Regions from separate parts of the Streptomyces sp. NPDC005423 genome, predicted to be linked through region 2. Evidence: riboswitches for the same ligand, from Rfam matches in the RefSeq annotation. Region 2 holds a riboswitch; each other region holds the start of a gene.
What was found. Region 2 has a riboswitch for cobalamin ahead of ABZT12_RS21645 (CbtB-domain containing protein). Riboswitches for the same ligand answer to the same signal wherever they lie in the genome.

Region 1: another riboswitch for cobalamin. It lies ahead of ABZT12_RS21055 (cobalamin biosynthesis protein); the one in region 2 lies ahead of ABZT12_RS21645 (CbtB-domain containing protein).
Region 3: another riboswitch for cobalamin. It lies ahead of ABZT12_RS11070 (ribonucleoside-diphosphate reductase subunit alpha); the one in region 2 lies ahead of ABZT12_RS21645 (CbtB-domain containing protein).

Annotation. Positions count from the first base shown of each region.
Region 1 covers NZ_JBEXET010000019.1:74,377-78,580, reverse strand. The annotation lists gene ABZT12_RS21065 (inorganic phosphate transporter) at 97-1,362, shown strand; gene ABZT12_RS21060 (hypothetical protein) at 1,408-1,629, shown strand; cobalamin riboswitch at 1,763-1,905, shown strand; gene ABZT12_RS21055 (cobalamin biosynthesis protein) at 2,006-2,947, shown strand; gene ABZT12_RS21050 (cobyric acid synthase) at 2,944-4,204, shown strand, end outside.
Region 2 covers NZ_JBEXET010000020.1:68,813-73,016, reverse strand. The annotation lists gene ABZT12_RS21660 (pyruvate carboxylase) at 1-235, shown strand, start outside; gene ABZT12_RS21655 (FAD binding domain-containing protein) at 292-1,008, opposite strand; gene ABZT12_RS21650 (enoyl-CoA hydratase/isomerase family protein) at 1,201-2,277, shown strand; cobalamin riboswitch at 2,311-2,461, shown strand; gene ABZT12_RS21645 (CbtB-domain containing protein) at 2,566-2,715, shown strand; gene ABZT12_RS21640 (CbtA family protein) at 2,750-3,616, shown strand; gene ABZT12_RS21635 ((2Fe-2S)-binding protein) at 3,613-4,204, shown strand, end outside.
Region 3 covers NZ_JBEXET010000007.1:4,119-8,322, forward strand. The annotation lists gene ABZT12_RS11070 (ribonucleoside-diphosphate reductase subunit alpha) at 1-2,331, opposite strand, end outside; cobalamin riboswitch at 2,454-2,616, opposite strand; gene mctP (monocarboxylate uptake permease MctP) at 2,757-4,204, opposite strand, start outside.

The sequences.
Region 1 (4,204 bases), on a different contig from region 2:
AATCCGGACACCGCAGTGCCCTCCTCAGTTCATCTTCCGTTCACTCAGGTTGCCTACGGTCAACCAGCCAATGACTTCGAACGATTGCCTGGGTAAATGGAAAACTTCTCGCTGATCCTCGCGATTGTGGTAATAACCGCACTCGCGTTCGATTTCACGAACGGTTTTCACGACACCGCCAACGCGATGGCCACCACCATCTCGACCGGTGCGCTCAAGCCCAAGGTCGCGGTGGCCATGTCCGCCGCGCTCAACCTTGCGGGCGCCTTCCTCTCCGTGGAGGTCGCCAACACGATCTCCAAGGGTCTCGTCGACGAGAACGGCATTCGTCCCGAGGTCATCTTCGCCGCCCTGGTCGGCGCGATCCTCTGGAACCTGGTGACCTGGCTGGTCGGGCTGCCGTCCAGCTCCTCGCACGCCCTGATGGGCGGTCTGATCGGCGCCACCATCGCCTCGGCGGGCACCGGCGCGGTCCACGGCGACGTCCTCGTCACCAAGGTGCTGATCCCGGCCGTCGCGGCCCCGATCGTCGCGGGCGCCGCGGCGCTGATCGCCACCCGGTTCTCCTACGCGCTGAGCAGGAACGCCGGCGGCCAGTCCGCCAAGAAGGGCTTCCGCGTCGGCCAGATCGCCTCCGCCGGCCTGGTCTCGCTCGCCCACGGCACCAACGACGCGCAGAAGACGATGGGCATCATCACCCTCGCCCTGGTCGCCGGCGGCGCCGTCGCCCCCGACTCCGACCCGCCCACCTGGGTCATCCTCTCCGCCGGTCTGGCCATCGCGATGGGCACCTACATCGGCGGCTGGCGCATCATCCGCACGATGGGCAGGGGGCTGACCGACCTCCAGCCGCAGCAGGGCTTCTCCGCCCAGACCAGCGCGGCCACCGTCATCCTGGCCTCCTCGCACCTCGGCTTCTCGCTCTCCACCACGCACGCCGTCTCCGGTTCGGTGATGGGTGCCGGGCTCGGCCGCAAGGGCGGGGTGGTGCGCTGGTCGACCGCGACCCGGATGTTCGTCGCCTGGGGTCTGACGCTGCCGGCCGCCGCGCTGGTGGGCGCGGGCGCCGAGTCGGTCACCGGCCTCGGTGACTGGGGCACCGCCCTGGTGGCCGTCTTCCTGATCGCCTCCAGCGCCGCGATCTGGAAGTTCTCCCGCCGCCAGGTCATCGACGCCTCGAACGTCAACGCCTCCGAGGAGCCCGCGGGTGTGGTCACCACGGCGATCGCCGCCGTGAGCCCGCCCCCCGCGGGGTCGACGGTGACCGAGGACCTCACCGCCACCATCCCGGCCCCCGCCCCGGCTCCCGTCCCCGCCACGGCCGTCGTCGACCCGGCGGTCCCGCCGGCCGCCGCCGTCTGAGTCCGCGCCCCGGTCAACTCCCCCGGTTACTAAGGAAGCAGCAGCATGGACATCGACTGGGCAGCCCTCGGCTCCGTCTTCGGCGTCAGCCTCGTGATCACCGTGGCGCTCGTGGCCGTCTTCACCCTCGGCATCACCGCCCTCTCCCGCCGCGAACGCGCCACGGCGCAGGGCGACTCCGCGACCCTCGCCCTCACCGGCGCCTGTGTGTGCTTCGCGGCCTGCACGGCGGCGGTGGCGTACGGGATCTCGCTGATCGTCGCCTGACGGCACACCACCCGGCACCGGCCGGAGGGCGGGACGGACCACCGTTCCGCCCTCCGGCCTTCCGCGCGCTCTCCAGCCCCTCTCGTGTGGGCCTCAGCACACTCTCCCTTCGCAGGTCAACAGCAAGTTGACGGCTCTTCCGGCCCCGTGGTGGACTGCCGGAGCCATGTACGGCGACAGGAGAGGAAGCCGGTGTGAATCCGGCGCGGTCCCGCCACTGTCACCGGGGTAGGTAGCCCCGGGAGCCAGGAACTCTCATCGCCGGTCTCGTCGAACCAGGGCGTGGACACCCTGAGTGAGGACATATCGCCATGCTCGGCTGCCGATCGAGGTTCAGTACCAGCGCCCTGTCCGGCCCGGCGACCGGCTGAGCCCGGTGCGTGCCGATCGCGTCTTCGCGTACGGCGCCGCCGCCGGCCTTCTCGGCGACCACCTGCTCGGCGATCCGCGCCGCGGCCATCCGGTGGCCGCGTTCGGGCGGGCCGCGGGCGCCGTGGAACGGGTGCTGTGGCGAGACCACCGCGGGTGGGGAGCGCTGCACACCGGCGTCTGCGCGGGCGGCGCCGTCGCCCTCGCGGCCGGTGCCGTGCGCTGCGTACGCCCCTCTCGTGCCGCCTCCGTCGCCCTCACCGCCGCCGCCACCTGGGCCGTCGTCGGCGGCACCTCGCTCGCGCGCGAGGCCCGCACCATCGGGCGCGCCCTGGCGGACGGGGACGTCGAGGGCGCCCGTGAGCGGCTGCCGCACCTGTGCGGCCGGGACCCGCAGGCGCTCGACGCCGACGGGATCGCCCGGGCCGTCGTCGAGTCCGTCGCCGAGAACACCTCCGACGCCGTCGTGGGCGCCCTGGTCTGGGGAGCGCTCGGCGGAGTGCCCGGGCTCGTCGGGTTCCGGGCGGTGAACACACTCGACGCCATGGTCGGCCACCGGTCGCCCAGGTACCGGCGGTACGGCTGGGCCGCCGCCCGCCTCGACGATCTGGCCGGCTGGCCGGGCGCCCGGCTCACCGCCGTCCTCGCGGCGGCCGCCGGCGACGACCCGCGGGGTGCCGTGCGCGCCTGGCGGAGCGACGCCGTGCACCACCCGAGCCCCAACGCCGGTCCCGTGGAGGCCTCGTTCGCGGGCGCCCTCGGCGTCCGGCTGGGCGGCACGCTCTCCTACGGGGGCCGGGTCGAGCACCGGCCCGAACTGAACGGCTCCGGCCGCGCGGTGGACGTGTCCGACATCGAACGGGCGGTACGGCTCTCCCGGCGCGTCGGGCTGCTGGCGCTGGGCGTCGCGGTCGCCGGCCGGTACCTCGTGAAGGGAGGCAGGGCATGAGCGGCGGACTGCTGGTCGCCGGCACCACCTCGGACGCCGGCAAGAGCGTCGTCACCGCCGGGATCTGCCGGTGGCTGGTGCGGCAGGGCGTGCGGGTCGCGCCGTTCAAGGCGCAGAACATGTCCCTCAACTCGTTCGTCACCCGTGAGGGCGCCGAGATCGGCCGGGCTCAGGCCATGCAGGCACAAGCGTGCCGGATCGAGCCGACCGCGCTGATGAACCCCGTACTGCTGAAGCCCGGCGGCGACCGGAGCAGTCAGGTCGTGCTCATGGGCCGGCCGGTGGGGGAGATGACCGCCCGCGGCTATCACGGCGGACGGCAGGAGGCGCTGCTCGGCACCGTGCTGGACTGTCTGGCCGAGTTGCGGGGCACGTATGACGCGGTGATCTGTGAGGGGGCCGGCAGTCCCGCCGAGATCAATCTGCGGCGGACCGACATCGTCAACATGGGGATCGCCCGCAACGCGCGGCTGCCGGTGCTCGTGGTGGGCGACATCGACCGCGGGGGCGTCTTCGCCTCCTTCTTCGGGACCCTCGCGCTGCTGAGCCCGGAGGACCAGGAGTTCGTCGCCGGGTTCCTCGTCAACAAGTTCCGCGGCGACGTCTCCCTCCTCGAACCGGGCCTGGACATGCTGAAGGGCCTCACCGGCCGCCGTACGTACGGTGTCCTGCCCTACCGGCACGGCCTCGGGATCGACGAGGAGGACGGGATGGGCCTCTCGCCGCGCGGCACCGTGCGCGCGTCGAGCACCGCGCCGCCCGTCGGTGAGGACGTGCTGCGGGTCGCCGTCTGCGCGATCCCCCTGATGTCCAACTTCACCGACGTGGACGCGCTGGCCGCCGAACCGGGCGTCGTGGTGCGGTTCGTGGACCGGCCCGAGGAGCTGGCCGACGCCGACCTCGTCGTGATCCCCGGCACCCGCGGCACGGTCCGCGCGCTGGAGTGGCTGCGTGAGCGGGGACTCGCGGACGCGCTGGTCCGCAGGGCCGCCGAGGGGCGTCCCGTGCTCGGTGTCTGCGGCGGCTTCCAGATCCTCGGCGAGCACATCGACGACGAGGTGGAGAGCCGGCGGGGTCCGGTGGCGGGGCTCGGGGTGCTGCCCGTGCGGGTGCGGTTCGCCCGCGAGAAGACGCTGACCCGGCCGGCCGGCGAGGCTCTCGGCGAGCACGTCGAGGGGTACGAGATCCATCACGGTGTCGCCGAAGTCATGGGCGGGGAGAGCGTGTTCACCGATGCCGAGGGACGGGCTCTGGACG
Region 2 (4,204 bases):
CACCGAGAAGGCCGACCGGTCCGACTCCGGTCAGGTGGCGGCGCCGTTCGCCGGGGTGGTCACCCTCGCGGTCACCGAGGGCGACGAGGTCGCGGTGGGCGGCACGGTGGCCACCATCGAGGCGATGAAGATGGAGGCCGCGATCACCGCTACGAAGGCGGGCCGGGTGACCCGGCTGGCCATCAACCGCATCCAGCAGGTGGAGGGCGGCGACCTGCTGGTCCAGATCAGCTGAACTCCGTTGTAGCTACGGGCCGTTGGGGCGATGTCCGCCCCGGCGGCCCGTGGCGCTCAGCGGGCGAGCAGCCCGGTGACCTCCGCGCGGACCACGTCCCACGCCGGGGCGTCCAGCGCGCCGGCCGTCGTCCCGTGCAGCGCGTCGAGGACCTGCTCGGCGGTGGAGCCGGCCGCGCGGTCGACGCTCTCGCAGAGCACGTCGTAGCCGACGCGGACGGCGACCCGCAGGCGGCTCCCCCCGCCGTCGGCCGCGTGCAGCGCGGCGGCCACCACCAGCGGCGGCGCTCCGCCCGCCGCGCCCGGCAGCTTGCGGTAGCGGCTGGCGAGCGGCTCCCGCCAGCGCAGCCCGAGCAGCAGCCGGCCCTTGGCCGGCACCTCGGCCGGCTCGGTCTCGTACATGTCGTCCGGTTCCAGCACCAGCGCCCGGGCCTCCAGGACGAGGGCCGCGGGCAGCAGACACCGCAGCGTGCTGCCGGCCATGTTGCCGCCGACCGTGGCCGTACGGCGCACCGCCCCGGTGCCGACGGTGGCCGCCGCCCGGCGCAGCGTCTCGGGCACGCGGTCGTCGATCTGGTGCAGCACCACGGCCGCGCCCAGCGTCTCGCGCCCGATCGCGGTGGCCTCCGGCAGCTCGCGCAGCGACATCGCGTACTCCGGGAAGCCGTCGCGCTGCCACCCGGCCCACACCAGCGTCGCGCCGCCTATCGGCACCGCCCCCTCGGCCAGGCACCGCTGTGCTTCGGACACGGACGTGGGCAGACGCAACAGCACGGCGGCGGACCTGCTTTCCGGGAACGTGGCGGCCGGTGTGCGGAGTGCCCCGGCGACCGGACCGTCGAACCGGCTCATCCTCCCCGGACGCGCGGGGGCGCGTCCAGGGCTCGTTCGCGCGGCGGGTGCGCGTCTCCGCCCGGCCCCGCACCTGGCCGGCCCGGCCGGAAACCGGCATGTCATGGTGGCCCGATGACGGAACGAGGCGCTCGGACGACCGACCACGAGGAACCCGTACTGCTGCGCACCGAGGGACGCGCCGGGTATCTCACGCTCAACCGCCCCGAAGCGCTCAACGCCCTCAGTCACGCCATGGTCCGCCGTATCCACCGGGCGCTGACCGAGTGGGAGGACGACCCGGCCGTGCGGACCGTGGTGCTCACCGGCGCGGGCGAGCGGGGCCTGTGCGCGGGCGGCGACATCCGCGCCATCCACGCCGACGCCCGCGACGGTGACGGCACCGCCTCCGCCGCGTTCTGGCGGGACGAGTACCACCTCAACTCCCGGATCGCGCACTACCCGAAGCCGTACGTGGCCGTCATGGACGGCATCGTGATGGGCGGCGGCGTCGGCCTCTCCGCCCACGGCGGGGTGCGGATCGTCACCGAACGCTCCAGGGTCGCCATGCCGGAGACCGGCATCGGGTTCGTTCCCGACGTCGGCGGCACCCACCTGCTCGCCCGCGCGCCCGGTGAACTCGGCACCCATCTGGCGCTGACCGGTGCCGTCGCGGGCGCGGCCGACGCGCTGCTGTGCGGCCTCGCCGACCACTTCGTGCCCTCGCACGCAATGCCCCGGCTCCTCGACGGCCTCGCCCACGCGCCGGTACCGGAGGTCCTGAGCCGGTACGCGGGGACCGCGTCGCCCGGCCAACTCGCCGCCGCCCGCGGGTGGATCGACGTCTGCTACGCGGCGGACACCGTCGAGGAGATCCTCGGGCGGCTCCTCGGACACGGCGGCAGCGCCGCCAAGGAGGCCGCCGAGACCCTGCTCTCCCGGTCGCCCACCTCGCTCAAGGTGACCCTGGCCGCACTGCGCCGGGCCCGCCGGCTGGGCCGGCTGGAGAGCGTCCTCGACCAGGAGTACCGGGTCTCCTGCGCGGCCCTCGCCGCACCCGACCTCGTGGAGGGCATCCGCGCCCAGGTCATCGACAAGGACCGCGACCCGCGGTGGAGCCCGCCCACCCTCGCCGAGGTCACCGAGGCGGACGTCGAGCGCTTCTTCGCCCCGCTCGGCGGGCGTGAACTGGGCCTCGCCGCAGGGGAGTAGACGATCTCCCGGGCACGTCCGGCACCGACGCTCGATTGACGCCCCCGAGAAGGGGGCCGTACGCTCGCCCTGTAGTGAAGGCATAAGGAAGCTGGTGAGAATCCAGCACGGTCGCGCCACTGTGAGCCCGCCACCGGAAGGTGACAGGTGAGTCAGACACTGACCCTTCACTCCGCCCGCACACGCAAGGGACGCACGATCCCCTAAGGAGGGCTCACCTTGAGCAGCGTTTCCACTTCCCCCCGCCCGGTGTCCACGCCGGTCGTCCTGCCGGTCTCCAAGTCCGTTCTGTGGCTGGTCGGTTCGGCGCTGATCGCGCTCGCCGTCTACTACTTCGTCGGCGTCGACCAGGGCGCCGTGTCGGTGTTCGGCAACGACATGCACGTCCACGAGTTCGTCCACGACGCGCGTCACTTCCTCGGCTTCCCCTGCCACTGACCTCGTCGGCACCCGGACGTACGGACAACTCGACATGGAAAAGAAGCTCCTCCTGCGCGGCGTACTCGCCGGCGCGGTGGCGGGCCTGCTCGCGTTCGTCTTCGCGCGCATCTTCGCCGAGCCGCAGATAGACAAGGCCATCGACTACGAGACCGGTCGCGACGCCGTCCAGAACACCCTGGACAAGGCGGCCGGCCTGCCCGTCGAGGCGGGCGACCCCGACCTGTTCAGCCGCACCATCCAGGCCAACGTCGGCATCGGCGTCGGCATGGTCTTCTTCGGGATGGCGATGGGCGCCCTGTTCGCCGTCGCCTACACCGTGTGCCTGGGCCGCACCGGCGGTCTGCGGGCCCGCTCCCTGGCCCTGCTGGTGGCCGGCGGCGGGTTCCTCGGCATGTACCTGGTGCCGTTCCTCAAGTACCCGGCCAACCCGCCGGCGATCGGCCACGAGGAGACCATCCAGCAGCGCAGCGCCCTGTACCTGATCATGGTCGTGTGCTCCGTCGCCTTCCTCGCCGGAGCCGTCTGGCTCGGCAACCGGCTCCAGGCGCGCTTCGGCAACTGGAACGCCACGCTGCTGGCCGGCGCCGCGTTCGTCGTCGCGATCGGGATCGTCATGCTGCTCCTGCCGCAGCTCGGCCACCTCGCGTCCAACAAGGAGAACTACGGCAACCAGGCGACCGAGACCCCGCTGCCGCTGACCGATACCAAGGGCACCATCGTCTACCCGGGCTTCCCCGCCGACGTGCTGTTCGCCTTCCGCCTCTACTCCGTCGCCGCGCAGCTGGTCCTCTGGACCGCTCTCGGTCTGGTCTTCGCGCCACTGGCCGAGCGGCTGCTCGCGCCCACGCGGCCGGACGCCGTCGCCCCCTCGCAGGAGCCGGACCCGGTCGCGGCATGACCGCTCCTCCCACGGCGAGCGCGGTGATCGAGGAGATCACCGCGCTCGGCCCGTTCTTCGCCGTCCGCACCCATCCGTCCGGCACCGCGCCGCCCGAGCCCTGGCAGCGGTTCACCCGAGCCCTGCTGGAAGCCCGGGTGAACGGCGTACGCGACTCGCTGGCGGCGATGGGCGGCCGGCCGGCCGGCACGGTCGAGCTCCGGGTCGCGGCGTCCGTCGCCCATCTCGGGCTGGCCGCCCGGCTGGTCTCTCCCGCCCTGGCCGCCGCCGTCCTGCACGGCCGTGTCCCGGCACCGCGCCTCGCGGAGCTGCGGTGGCAGCCGGTGCTCGGCGCCCCGGTCCCGCTGTCGCTGCCCGACGACGCCTTCGCGGGCGCCCCCGCCCGGGAACCGGCCCGGCTCGCCGAGCTGCTCAGCGACCGGCTGCTGAACGGCCCGCTGACCGAACTCGCCGACGCCATGGGGGAGTTCTCGGTGTCGCGGCACATCCTGTGGGGCAACACCGCCTCGGCGGTCAACGGAGCCGTGACCATGATCGCGTCGGCCCGCCCGGACCTCGCGCCTCGCATCCGTGCCCTCGCCGCACTCC
Region 3 (4,204 bases), on a different contig from region 2:
GCAGGCCACCGCGTCGGGGTCGGCGGTCCGCTGGACGGGCGGGGGCGCGGCCTCCTGGGCCCGGGCCGCGCGGGCGATCCGGGTCGCGGGGCGCGAACGCAGGTAGTACGTCGTCTTCAGGCCCGACTTCCAGGCGTACGAGTACATCGAGGAGAGCTTGCCGATGGTCGGCGTCTCCAGGAACAGGTTCAGCGACTGGGCCTGGTCCAGGTACGGGGTGCGGGCGGCGGCCATGTCGATCAGGGCGCGCTGCGGGATCTCCCACGCCGTGCGGTACAGGGCGCGCACCTCGGCCGGGATCCAACTGAAGCCCTGCACCGAGCCGTTGGCCTCGCGCAGCGCCTCCCGGGTGCGGGCGTCCCAGACGCCGAGCGCCTTCAGGTCGTCCACCAGGTAGGAGTTGACCTGGAGGAACTCACCGGAGAGCGTCTCGCGCTTGAACAGGTTGGAGACCTGCGGCTCGATGCACTCGTAGACGCCCGCGATGGAGGCGATGGTGGCGGTCGGCGCGATCGCCAGCAGCAGCGCGTTGCGCAGTCCGCCGGCGGCGATCCGCTCGCGCAGCGCCGCCCAGCGCTCCGGCCAGGCCGGGGTCGTGTCGTAGTGGTCGGGGTGCAGGACACCGCGGGCGGTACGCGTCTTCTCCCAGGCGGGCAGCGGGCCGCCGCGCTCGGCGAGGGCCGCGGACGCCTCGTACGCGGCGAGCATGACGCGCTCGGCGATCCGGGTGGAGAGCGCCTTCGCCTCGGGCGAGTCGAAGGGCAGCCGCAGCGCGAAGAAGACGTCCTGGAGGCCCATCGCGCCCAGACCCACCGGGCGCCAGCGGGAGTTGGAGCGGCCCGCCTGCTCGGTCGGGTAGAAATTGATGTCGACGACCCGGTCCAGGAAGGTGACCGCCACGCGCACGGCCTCGTCCAGCCGCTCCCAGTCCATGTCGCCCCGCGCCGCGTCGACGAACGCGCCGAGGTTGACCGAGCCCAGGTTGCAGACGGCGGTCTCCGAGTCGTCGGTGACCTCCAGGATCTCCGTGCAGAGGTTGGAGGAGTGCACGGTGTGGCCCGGCTCGGCGGTCTGGTTGGCGGTGCGGTTGGCCGCGTCCTTGAAGGTCATCCAGCCGTTGCCGGTCTGCGCCAGGGTGCGCATCATCCGGCCGTACAGCTCGCGGGCCGGGATGGTCCTCCGGGCCAGTCCCGCCGCCTCCGCCGCGCGGTAGGCCGCGTCGAACTCCTCGCCCCACAGGTCGACCAGGTCCGGCACGTCGGAGGGGGAGAACAGCGACCAGACGCCGTCCTCGTTGACCCGGCGCATGAACTCGTCCGGGATCCAGTGCGCGAGGTTGAGGTTGTGCGTACGGCGGGCGTCCTCACCGGTGTTGTCCCGCAGCTCCAGGAACTCCTCGATGTCGGCGTGCCAGGTCTCCAGGTAGACCGCGGCCGCGCCCTTGCGCCGGCCGCCCTGGTTCACCGCGGCGACCGAGGCGTCGAGGGTCTTCAGGAACGGGACGATGCCGTTGGAGTGCCCGTTGGTGCCCCGGATCAGCGAACCGCGCGCCCGGACGCGGCTGTACGACAGCCCGATGCCGCCCGCGTGCTTGGAGAGACGGGCCACCTGGTGGTAGCGGTCGTAGAGGGAGTCCAGCTCGTCGCGCGGGGAGTCGAGGAGGTAGCAGGAGGACATCTGGGGGTGCCGGGTACCGGAGTTGAAGAGCGTCGGGGAGGACGGCAGGTAGTCCAGGCGGCTCATCAGCCCGTAGAGCGCGGCGACTTCGTCCACGGCGCGGGGGGTGTCGTCCTCGGCGAGGCCGGCGGCGACGCGCAGCAGGAAGTGCTGCGGTGTCTCGACGACCTTGCGGGTGATCGGGTGCCGCAGCAGGTAGCGGCTGTGCAGGGTGCGCAGCCCGAAGTAGCCGAAGCGGTCGTCGGCCCGCTCGTCGATCAGGGCGTCGAGGCGGACGCCGTGGACGCGCACGAACTCGGCGGTGCGGTCCGCGATCAGGCCCTCGCGGTGGCCCACGGCGACGGACCCGGTGAAGGACGTGACGCCCTGCGAGGCGGCCTCGGCGGCGATGCCGATCGTCAACAGCCGGGCGGCCAGCCGCGAGTAGGCGGGGTCCTCGGAGATCAGGCCCGCGGCCGCCTCGGTGGCCAGCTCGCGCAGCTCCGTCTCGTCCGCCCGGGCGGACCGGCCGCGCAGCGCGGCGGCGGCGACCCTGCCGGGGTCGGCGTCGGGCAGGTCGGCGGTCAGCTCGGTCAGGGTCCGCAGCAGCGCGGTCCCGGGACCGTCCGTCCGTACTGGGTCCGCTGAGACCGGCTCTGCTGGCGCGATGGTCACGTTGGGGCTCTCCCTCGCTCGGCACAGGGCCTGGCGCGGGGCAGGCGGCAGCACACGAGCGCACGGGGCGTCGCCTCCGCCGGCCCACTCCACGAGGCCCGGACGTCAGGCGCCTGGCCGGGTCGGCCGGGCGCGCTGTCGGCAGGTCCTCGGACTGACCGGGCGTGCGAAAGCACGCAAGTACACCGTTGCGGGACAGTTCCGGATTCGCACCGGATTCCCCTGCGGCGACAGCGAGCATGAGCATACATCTTGTGCCGGGCTGCCGAGACGCCACCAGATGTTGTGTCAGGGTGGTGTCGGAGCGTCAACTCGTAGGTGAGGAGAGTGATCACTCCGCGGCCCCGCGGCGCACGCCGACGGGCCGCCGGCAACCTGCTGCCGACGGCCCGTCGCGGGGTGGCGGGACTCTGTTGGGGGTGGGCTCAGTGGGCGGGAGCCGCGGTCGCCGGCGGCAGTTCCGCCTGTACGCCCGGGTCGCCGGCGTCCGCCGTGTAGTCGGCGGGGCTGGTCTCGTCGACGCCTTCGGGTGCCTTGAACGCCTTCAGGGCGAAGGTCAGCACGACCGTGACGACGACGTTCAGGACGAACGCGGTGAGGCCGATGTAGCCGATCTCGCCGATGCCGGGGATCTCCTTGGAGGAGCCGCCGAAGTGGGCCTGGGTCGGCGAGGCCACCCCGTACGCGGCGAGGGTGCCGTAGATCATGCCTACCGCCCAGCCCGCGAGCAGGGCCCAGCGGTGGAACCAGCGGGTGAAGAGGCCGCCGACCAGGGCCGGGAAGGTCTGAAGGATCCAAATGCCGCCGAGGAGCTGGAAGTTGATGGCGACCGTCTTGTCCATGGTGAGGACGAAGACCAGCGCGCCCACCTTCACCAGCAGCGAGACCAGCTTGGAGACCCTGGTCTCCTGGGCCGGGGTCGCGTCGGGCTTGATGAAGTCCCGGTAGATGTTGCGGGTGAACAGGTTCGCCGCCGCGATCGACATGATCGCCGCCGGCACCAGTGCGCCGATGCCGATCGCCGCGAACGCCACACCGGCGAACCAGGCCGGGAACATGTCCTCGAAGAGCTGCGGGATCGCCAACTGCCCGTTGGTCACCTTCACTCCGGCCGCGATCGCCATGAAGCCCAGCAGCGCCAGCAGACCGAGCATCAGCGAGTACAGCGGCAGCAGCGTGGTGTTGCGGCGGATCACCTCACGGCTCTTGGAGGAGAGCGTCGCGGTGATCGAGTGCGGGTACATGAAGAGCGCGAGCGCGGAGCCCAACGCCAGGGTGGCGTACGTCCATTGACCCGCCGGGGCGGGGACGAGACCGCCCGCTCCCGCCGCGGTGAACTTGGCGCCCGCCTTGGCGAAGACGGAGCCGAATCCGCCGAGCTTGATCGGGATGTAGATGATCGCCACCGCGATGACGATGTAGATCAGCGAGTCCTTCACGAACGCGATCAGCGCGGGCGCCCGCAGCCCCGACGAGTAGGTGTACGCGGCCAGCACCCCGAAGGCGATGAACAGCGGCAGGTCCTTCACGAACCAGTTGGCATGGGCGCCGCCGCCCACCCCCAGCACGTCCAGCACGGCCTGGATCCCGACCAGTTGGAGCGCGATGTACGGCATCGTCGCCAGGATGCCGGTGACCGCCACCGCCAGCGAGAGCCCCTTCGACCCGAAGCGCCCCCGCACGAAGTCCGAGGTCGTCACGTACCCGTGCCGGTGCGAGACCGACCAGAGCCGGGGCAGGAAGGTGAAGATCAGCGGATAGACCAGGATGGTGTACGGCACCGCGAAGAAACCGGCCGCGCCCGCCGCGTAGACCGCCGCCGGAACGGCCACGAAGGTGTACGCCGTGTACAGGTCGCCGCCGAGCAGGAACC